DNA from 4 places in the Paenarthrobacter sp. NyZ202 genome. Region 3 is predicted to be linked to each of the others. Evidence: riboswitches for the same ligand, from Rfam matches in the RefSeq annotation. Region 3 holds a riboswitch; each other region holds the start of a gene.
The links. Region 3 has a riboswitch for cyclic di-AMP ahead of ACPFL9_RS02200 (NlpC/P60 family protein). Riboswitches for the same ligand answer to the same signal wherever they lie in the genome.
Positions count from the first base shown of each region.

Region 1: linked by a shared signal. The riboswitch ahead of ACPFL9_RS05035 (C40 family peptidase) and the one ahead of ACPFL9_RS02200 (NlpC/P60 family protein) in region 3 are both predicted to bind cyclic di-AMP.
Region 2: linked by a shared signal. The riboswitch ahead of ACPFL9_RS19460 (hypothetical protein) and the one ahead of ACPFL9_RS02200 (NlpC/P60 family protein) in region 3 are both predicted to bind cyclic di-AMP.
Region 4: linked by a shared signal. The riboswitch ahead of ACPFL9_RS04015 (hypothetical protein) and the one ahead of ACPFL9_RS02200 (NlpC/P60 family protein) in region 3 are both predicted to bind cyclic di-AMP.

Region 1 is NZ_CP187556.1:1,043,986-1,046,178, forward strand. It holds gene ACPFL9_RS05030 (M23 family metallopeptidase) at 1-536, shown strand, start outside; cyclic di-AMP (ydaO/yuaA leader) riboswitch at 683-842, shown strand; gene ACPFL9_RS05035 (C40 family peptidase) at 847-1,590, shown strand; gene ACPFL9_RS05040 (NlpC/P60 family protein) at 1,690-2,193, shown strand, end outside.
Region 2 is NZ_CP187556.1:4,205,299-4,207,491, forward strand. It holds gene ACPFL9_RS19455 (ATP-dependent DNA ligase) at 1-871, opposite strand, end outside; cyclic di-AMP (ydaO/yuaA leader) riboswitch at 1,101-1,250, shown strand; gene ACPFL9_RS19460 (hypothetical protein) at 1,253-2,193, shown strand, end outside.
Region 3 is NZ_CP187556.1:446,231-448,423, forward strand. It holds gene ACPFL9_RS02195 (copper resistance CopC family protein) at 1-523, shown strand, start outside; cyclic di-AMP (ydaO/yuaA leader) riboswitch at 703-866, shown strand; gene ACPFL9_RS02200 (NlpC/P60 family protein) at 870-1,658, shown strand; gene ACPFL9_RS02205 (FAD-dependent monooxygenase) at 1,743-2,193, opposite strand, start outside.
Region 4 is NZ_CP187556.1:824,077-826,269, forward strand. It holds gene ACPFL9_RS04010 (pyridoxal phosphate-dependent decarboxylase family protein) at 1-227, shown strand, start outside; gene ACPFL9_RS04015 (hypothetical protein) at 339-1,169, opposite strand; cyclic di-AMP (ydaO/yuaA leader) riboswitch at 1,175-1,336, opposite strand; gene ACPFL9_RS04020 (HAMP domain-containing sensor histidine kinase) at 1,471-2,193, opposite strand, start outside.

The DNA.
Region 1 (2,193 bases), 600 kb from region 3:
GCAGCCAGCCCGAGGTTTCCGCGGAAGCGTCGGCCAAGATCGATTTCAGCCGCGCAGCCGTTGCTACTGCGGCGGATCCTGACGGAAAGCTCAAGCAGCTCCTGAGTGCACAGTCGGCCGAGAGCATCCAGCGTGCCTCATCCGTCGGCAGCCTGGGCAGCCCGCTGGACACGCTCAGCACGGCTTCTCCGTTCGGCTACCGCATCAGCCCGCTCACGGGCGGCGCCGGCGACTTCCACCGCGGGCAGGACTTTGTGGCCCAGTGCGGCACCGCTGTCCATGCGGCAGCAGCCGGCAAGGTCACGTTCGCCGGATGGCACGAGTACGGTGGAGGCAACCGCGTGGTGGTAGACCACGGCAACGGCCTCGAGACCACGTACAACCACTTGTCGTCGTTCAGCGTGAAGGTCGGCCAGACCGTCAGCCGCGGAGACACTGTTGCCCTGAGCGGCACCACCGGCGCCTCCACCGGCTGCCACCTCCACTTCGAGGTCCAGGTCAACGGCGAAGTCGTTGACCCCATGGGTTGGCTCTGAGCCAGAGCTGATGGTCGTCTCTCGCATTTGTGACACGCCCCGTGATCTGAATGTGACATTGAAGCACTTCTGTTGTACCGTCTAAATCGCATCGGCTTCCAGGGAGCCGATGCACTTGGGTGGATTGCCTAGCTCTGCCACCATCCAGGGTCCGTTCGCAAAATTCGTCTGGCAGGGGCGGGGGAACCACTTCCGGCCTTTTTTGAAGGCCTAGGGGTTAAGTCGCAAAGCTTCCTTGAAGCGGAGCGGCCGGATGACTCCCATCCGAATCCGACAGCTCACCTCGCAGGCATTGGGAGAGGCTACCTTCGTGTCTTCACGCACTACCCCTGCGCGCCACCGCGCCGAAACGGTTCGCACGAACCCTTTGAACAACCTTTCCAAGGCTGTTTCCACCAATGCAGGCACCGTAGGACGCCAGGCCGCCGTTCTGGCCGCAGCTTCAGGACTTGTCCTCAGCGTTGGAATGCCCGCCCAGGCAGCTGACACCGACGTCTCCAAGTCGGAATCGTCAAGCACCCAGCAGCTCGTGACCACCGCAGTGGTTACCGCCGAGCCCACCGCCACGGTTTCCTTCGAAAGCCCCGTCGTGGCCACCAAGGAAGCCCCCAAGGTCCAGCGCGCTTCCCAGACCACCCGCACGCAGGCCGGCAACGGTGGTTCCACCAGCGGTGCTGCAGTGACGGCCCAGTCTTCCAAGGCCAAGGACTCCGCTTCCAGCGCAGCCGCTTCGGGCCTCGCCGCCATTGCCTACACCGGCATTGGCCACCCCTACGTCTGGGGCGGCACCAGCCCCAACGGTTGGGACTGCTCAGGTTTCACCCAGTGGGTTTACGCCCAGGCCGGCATCAGCATCCCCCGCGTCAACGCATGGACCGCCATGAAGCCCACCAGCACGCCGGCTCCCGGTGACCTGGTGATGCAGAACGGTGGAGCCCACGTGGGCATCTACGTTGGCAACGGCATGATGATCAGCGCCCTCAACCCCAGCCAGGGCACGCTGCTCCACTCGGTGGCTTCCACCGGCAGCTCCTCGTTCTACACCCTCGGCTAGCACATCCCGTTCGGGGCAAGCCAGCATGCCCCCCAAGTGCTGGCCTGCCGAACCGGACGCGTCCCCAACCGCGTCCGGATACGACAAAAGAGAGTAACCATGACGAGTGCAAACAAGAATGCACGGCACCGCGCTGAGGCCCCCAAGACCAGCTCCATCGCCGTCATCGCCAAGGCCGTCAGCGGCAATGCAGGCGGCGTTGGCCGCCAGGCAGCCGTTATCGCCGCTGCATCAGGCCTGGTCCTGACCAGTGGTGTTGCTGCCAACGCGGCCGACACCAACATCCAGCGCGAGTCCACCGCCACCACGGCACTCGACGTGCAGGCCGTTGCCCAGGCAACCATTGCAGCCGATTCCACCGTGGCCATCTCCTACGAGCGCCCCGTCGTCACGACGGTTGAAGCTCCGGCTCCCGTGGTGGAGAAGGCTCCCGCAAAGGCTGAAACCAAAGCCGCTTCCGGTGCCACCACGCAGTCCGGTGCGGCCAATGTTTCGGTCAGCACTGCGGCCCCTGCCACCAAGGCTCCCGCCGCCTCCAGCGGCCTGGGTGCCGCGATCGCCGCGGCAGCCTACGCACAGTTGGGTGTCACGCAGGACTGCACC
Region 2 (2,193 bases), 750 kb from region 3:
CCGCACTCCACCGGCTTTGGGCGCCCGGCATCCTCGAATTGACCGCGGCCCCCGCTTCCTGGCTGGCCCACTCGCCCCACGGGTGGTCGCCGATGTCCACTTTGTAAGGCTCCAACTCCTCCACGAGCGCCTTCCGTTTTGCCATGGGGAAGGACGCCACCACTCCCACATGATGGAGCTTGCCGGAATCGTCATGGAGGCCCAACAGCATGGACCCGACAACGTCCGCCGTTTTGTGCCACCGGAACCCGGCCACCACGCAGTCCGCTGTCCGTTCATGCTTGGTCTTGAACATCACCCGCTTGTTCGGCTGGTAGGTGCCGTGGAGCGGCTTGGACAACACGCCGTCGAGCCCTGCTCCCTCAAGCTGCACGAACCATTCCTGAGCCCGCTCCAAGTCGGTGACCGCAGGCGTCACATAGACCGGCGGTTCGGCCGCGGCAAGCGCGTCTTCCAACGCCGAGCGGCGCTCACTGAACGGTTTGCCGGTGAAGTCTTCGTCACCGAGGGCAAGGAGGTCGAACCCCACGAAGGAGGACGGCGTTTTCTCTGCGAGCATCCGGACCCGGCTGTCGGCTGGGTGGATGCGCTGCTGCAGGCCCTCAAAGTCCAGCCGGTTGCCGGAGATGAGAATGATCTCGCCATCCACCACGCACTTCTCCGGCAGGTTTTTCTTCAGCGCCTCCACGAGTTCAGGGAAGTAGCGGGTCATGGGTTTCTCGTTGCGGCTGCCCAGGATGATGTCATCCCCGTCCTTGAACACGATGGTCCGGAACCCGTCCCATTTGGGTTCATAGTGCCCGACATCCGGGATGTTCGGGACGGACTTGGCGAGCATGGGCGAAATGGGCGGCATCACGGGAAGATCCATAGCTCATGTCTACCGGCCCGCACCTGCCCAAAGCTAGGGTGCAATCCCCTATGTGCATAAACAGGGCACTCCCGGGCGGACCCCGAAGGGTAGGCGCCGCGGACCCGTACCACCCTTAGGCGTTCCGTCCGTTACATTAATGTGACTTTACTTCCGTGCTCCTGTACCTTCGAAGGGCGACCCGAATCTCCGCTGGGCCGCTTCCGGGCTGACGCCGAGCTCTGCCGCATCCCGGAATCCGCCAGATCCGCGGCAGAGACGGGGGACCCAGAGTTCCCGGGCCTGTTCTCCGCAGGCCCTTGGGGTGAAGCCGCCATGCGCGGCCGGACGGCCTCGTCCGAACCCGACAGCTAACCTCGCAGGCGTTGAGAGGCAAACACCATGTCCCCAACCATGGATCAGCCGCGCCGTGCCCCAGGGGCCGCCGAGCGCACCAAGCCAACCGGACGCCGTCGGGCCCAACCCAGCGGACAGGTCACCGGTGAAGAAACCACGACGGCGGCACCCGCCACCGCGGCCACTCCTACCCAGGCGCCCATGACGCGCGCGGCGGCCCGCGCGGCCGAGCGCGCAGCACAGGCGGTTCTGGCTGCGGAAACTGCCGGCGCCCCCGCCAGCGGTCCCGCTGCTGCGGAAGCAGAGCCCCGGACTGCCGCCATCCCTGCCGTCCCTGTGCCCACCCGCGCCGAATCCACCACACCCGGACCGCCAACATCGGCGATCCCGGTCATCGCCGCACCCGTCGAGCCGGGACCTGCCCCCGAACCCGCTACCGCGGCGATCCCGGTCATTGCCGCACCCGTCGAGCCGGGACCTGCCCCCGAACCCGCTACCGCGGCGATCCCGGTCATTGCCGCACCCGGCGCCGAGCCCGGCGTCGAACCTGTCCCCGAACCCGCTACCGCGGCGATCCCGGTCATTGCCGCACCCGGCGCCGAGCCCGGTGTCGAACCTGTCCCCGCCCAGCCCAAAGCGGCAGGCACGGCAAAAACAGTAGGCACGGCAAAAACAGCCGCAGCAGCAGCTACGGCCGCGGCCGGCCTGTCCAGCCGCAGCGCTGCCCGCGCCGAAGCGGCAGGCCACGCACAAGCTCGAAGCGAAAGCACCCACTCGGCCGGCGCATCCGCCTTTGGATCCCTGGGCGCGTCACCATTCACCCGGGAGCCCCACAACGCCCTGACCAAGGCCGCCTCCGTGAAAACCATGGGCCAGCGCATGGCGGTGGTTGCCGGTGCCCTGGGGCTTGTGCTGACGGTCGGCACGGTGAGCCAGGCCTGGGAGCTGCCGCTGATCGGTCAGGAAACACCCGCGCAGGAGGCTGA
Region 3 (2,193 bases):
CGCTCCGGCGAACGGTGCCAGCGTTGCCGAGGTCCCGGCGTCGGTCTCCATCACCTTCAACAACCGCCCCCTGGCCATCGGCTCGGGCGTAACGGTGACTTCCGGTGGCGAGAACTGGGCGGATGGCGCCGTCGAAATCATCGACAACCAAGCGGTGCAGAAGCTTCGCCCCGGCGCGCCGGCTGGCCAATACACGGTCACGTGGCGCGTGGTCAGCTCCGACTCCCACCCGATCGAGGGCACCTTTTCCTTCACGGCCGCCAGCGGAAGTACGACGGCGGCAGGCGGCTCGGCGGTGGCGTCACCGTCGGCGTCCGCACCGGCAGCGTCGGTCCCTTCGGCAGGCACGTCAGCACCTGGTACCAGCGGCAACGAGGCTGCCCCCGCGGAGTCCCAGCCGTTTCCCTGGAGCATCGTCGGGCTGGCTGTTGTTGCGGTTGGCCTCGTGATCTTCCTGGCCGTTACGGCGCGTCGGAAGTTGGCGCCCACCGACAGCGCCGATGCCGAAAAATCCGCAGAATAACGGGGTTTTCTACCTAGCGTCGAAGGTCTCGGATCGGTTACTGCGACACGCCAAAACCAAACTTCTCGTTACTCAAATGTGACTTTGGTGTGATCATCGCGTACGGTAGTACCTGTGCCCGATCCATGTACGGGGCACTTCCGGCCTGATTGCCTAGCTCTGCCGCAGGCTGGAATCCGTTCGCAGACATACCTACGGCAGAGACGGGGAACCCATTTTGGTCAGCTTTTGAAGCTGACCTTGGGGTGAAGTCACGAAGCTTCCGCTGCATGGCGGGAGACAGTGGCCGGGTGACTCCCATCCGAATCCGACAGCTAACCTCGCAGGCATCGGGAGAGGCTTTTTCATGTCTTCACGCATTCTTCGCGGCCGTCGTAAGGCGGACAGCGTACGTCCCAATCCGTTCATCTCAATCTCCAAGGCTGTTGCCAGCAACGCATCGGGCGCAGGCCGCCAGGCTGCTGTTATCGCCGCCGCGTCGGGCCTGGTCCTGACCGGTTCCATCGCCGCCCACGCCGCGGAAACCCCGGCACAGGCACCGGTGGAGCGCGACTCCAGCCCCGCCACGGTGGCGCAGACGGTTTCCGAGGCTCCCAACAAGGTTGTCACCGCCGCTGCAACGGCTACCGTCAACTTCGAGCGTCCGGCGGTTGCTTCCGTAGCAGCACCGGTCATCGAAAAGCCGGCACCGGCTCCTGCGCCGGCACCCAAGAAGGCTGCAGCCACCACCGCTGCCGCCCCGGCCAAGGCCACGGCTACCGCCACTGCAACCGCTCCGGCTCCTGCCGCTCCTGCTGCCGCAGCTCCGGCCGCCGGTGGCGTCAACGCCGCCATGGTTGCCTCGGCCTACGCGCAGATCGGCATCTTCCAGGACTGCACCGCCATGGTTGAAAAGGCCCTCGGCTCTGCAGGTATCCGGGTTGGCGATCTCGCTCCCATGCAGTTCCTGAACTACGGCAAGGTAGTCAGCGACCCGCAGCCGGGCGACATGATCGTCCAGTCCGGCCACGTTGCCATCTACATCGGCAACGGCCAGGCCATCAGCGGTGGCATCAACGGCAACCAGACGGGCATCCACCCCATCAGCTGGCTGACCGCAACGGGCCCCCTGACCTACGTACGCGCAGGCGCCTAAGCCTCACGCTTCACCCAAAAGCCGGCATCTCCGGGACTCAACGTCCCGAGGGTGCCGGCTTTTGTTGTCTGGTTGGAAGGCGTTTCAGGCGAGGGCAACGCCCGGTGAGGCCGGAAGGGCCACCCTCGCCGAGATGGCCTGGCCCACGGCTTTGGCCTGCCGAAGTACTTCCTTGGGGGTGGGGGTCACGAGTTCGCCCACGCCCACCAGGTGCATGCCTACCGCCCGCATGGCGGCCACGAGGTTCTGGCCGATGCTGATTCCAAGGTCCGCGAGCATCCTGCGCAACTGGCTCTGGGCACAGCGCGTGACCACGATGTGGTCGGCCAGAAGGATGCCGTCCGGGGTATGGACCGCCCATTTCCGGGTTTCGACCGGGGATAGGCCGGTGCGGGTGCTGCCAAGGTCCGCCACTTGGCCATAGGCCGGTTGTGGCTCGCTGCCCAGGAAATCGAGGCGCACGGCGCGGGTAGTGCTGCGGACATCCAAGTGATGGCTCGCTGCGTAGTTGCGCAAGTGCCGGAGGATTTCGTTG
Region 4 (2,193 bases), 380 kb from region 3:
TCCTGAACGACGTGGTGTTCACCCAGGTGTCGGTCAGTTTCGGCAGCGATGAACGTACCCGCCGGGTCACGCAGAGAGTCATGGCCGAAGGGGTGGTGTGGATGTCCGGTTCGGTGTGGCATGGCCGTGACATCCTGCGCATCTCCGTGAGCAACTGGTCCACGGATGCGGACGATGTCGCCGCATCCGTCGCTGCCGTCAGACGCGCTGCGGAGGCTGAAGCCTAGCTGCCGGGGCATAAACCTGCCGGGCACAGATTCAGGGGATGAAAAAGCGCCGGTCCGCACCGTTCGTTTTAGAAGGAATGGTGCGGACCGGCGCTCTGGCTCAGGCCTGGCTTAGTACCAGTTGTTGGCCAAGTGGAAGGCGAGGGCTGCGGAAGGCGAGCCGTAGCGTTCCTTGATGTAGTTCAGGCCCCACTTGATCTGGGTCTGGTAGTTGGTCTGCCAGTCGGCGCCCGCAGTGGCCATCTTGCTTGCCGGCAGTGACTGGACGATCCCATAGGCGCCACTGGAAGGGTTGGTGGCCGTGGTTCGCCAGTTCGATTCCTTCTCCCAGAGCGTGTTCAGGGCGACCATCTCGCCGGCGCCCCAACCGTAGTTTGCCAGGATGCTGGCAGCGTAGGCTTTTGCGGCGGCGGGGTCGTCGATGGCCTTGGGAGCGGCAGCTGCGGCGGCTTTCTCGGCGGCTGCGGCATCGGTGGCCTGCTTGGCCGCAGCATCAGCGGCGGCTTTCTCGGCTGCGGCCTGGGCAGCAGCGGCCTGCTCCGCAGCAGCTTTTTCAGCCGCGGCCTTGTCGGCGGCGGCCTTCTCTGCGGCAGCCTGTTCGGCAGCGGCCTTGTCTGCGGCTGCACGGTCAGCTGCGCCCCGGGCGGCAGCAGCGTCCATCGAAGCAGCGATCTCGGCAGCCTTGTTGGTGCTGACCTGGGCGTTGGCCTGGGTTTCGGCGGCCTGGCTCAGTTCCGGGAGGTTGAAGGCAGCGTTTGCGGCGGTGCCCAGGGATGCAACGCCCAGCGCGGCAGCCACGACGCCGGCTACTACGGACATGCGCTGACCGGTCTTGCCACGGCGGGCAGCGTCCTTCAGGACAGCCTGCGATTTGGTCAGCGGAGCGTTGTGATCGTCACGGTGACGCGCGGAAGGGCGCGTCTGATCGTTCAATTCAGACATGTGTGATTACCTCTCAGCGCCTGCGGAGTTAGCTGTCGGGTTCGGATGAGGTCATCCGGCCGCGCGTGCAGCAGCGGCTTCACCCCAAGGGCCGGCAATCTATGCACGGGCCCGGAGACTCTGGGTCCCCCGTCTCTGCCTTTGGGTGAGAACGGAACTCCGGGAAGTGGCAGAGCTCGGCGCATCCCGGGTGTGGGTCAGGTTGGGGCGACCCACCCTTTCGACGGTACAGGACGAATCGGCTTAAGTCACATTTGGGTAACAGAGATCACGACGGCGGTGCGTCGCCTTGCCCATTTTGTTACAGGCGTGCGGCGCTCCCCAGAGGGAGGCGGAGGGCGAACTCGGTGCGCCCGGGCCGGGATGTGACGTCCACGGTACCGCCGTGTGCGCGCACGATGGACTCCACGATGGAAAGGCCCAGTCCCGAGGTCCCTTCGGAGCCTGACCTCGCGGCGTCTGCCCTGGCAAAACGGGAGAAGATGCGCGCCTGGAAATCCCCCGGAATACCAGGCCCGTTGTCTGTCACGGTCACCACAGCGCCGCCGTCGTTGGACAGCATGACGCCGGTTTCCACCGTTGTCCCGGCATCCGTGTGCTTGCGTGCATTGGAGAGCAGGTTGGCCAGCACTTGGTGGAGCTGTGTCGCGTCCCCGCGCACGGTGACTGGTTCGTCGGGCAGCCGCAGCTTCCAGTGGTGGTCCGGCGCCATCACTTTCTCGTCGCTGACCGTTTCGATCACCAACTGGGTGAGGTCGACATCCGAGACCTTCAACGCTTGTCCTTCATCCAGCCTGGCGAGCAGGAGCAGGTCTTCGACCAAGGCTGTCATGCGTTCCGACTGGCTCTGGACGCGGGCCAGGGACTTCCGGCCGTCCTCGGTGAAGTTCTCGGTCATGCGAAGCAACTCGGTGTATCCGCGGATTGCGGTGAGCGGTGTGCGGAGCTCGTGTGAGGCGTCCGCCACGAACTGGCGCACCTTGGTTTCGCTTGCCTGCCGCGCTTCCAAGGCACTGGCGACGTT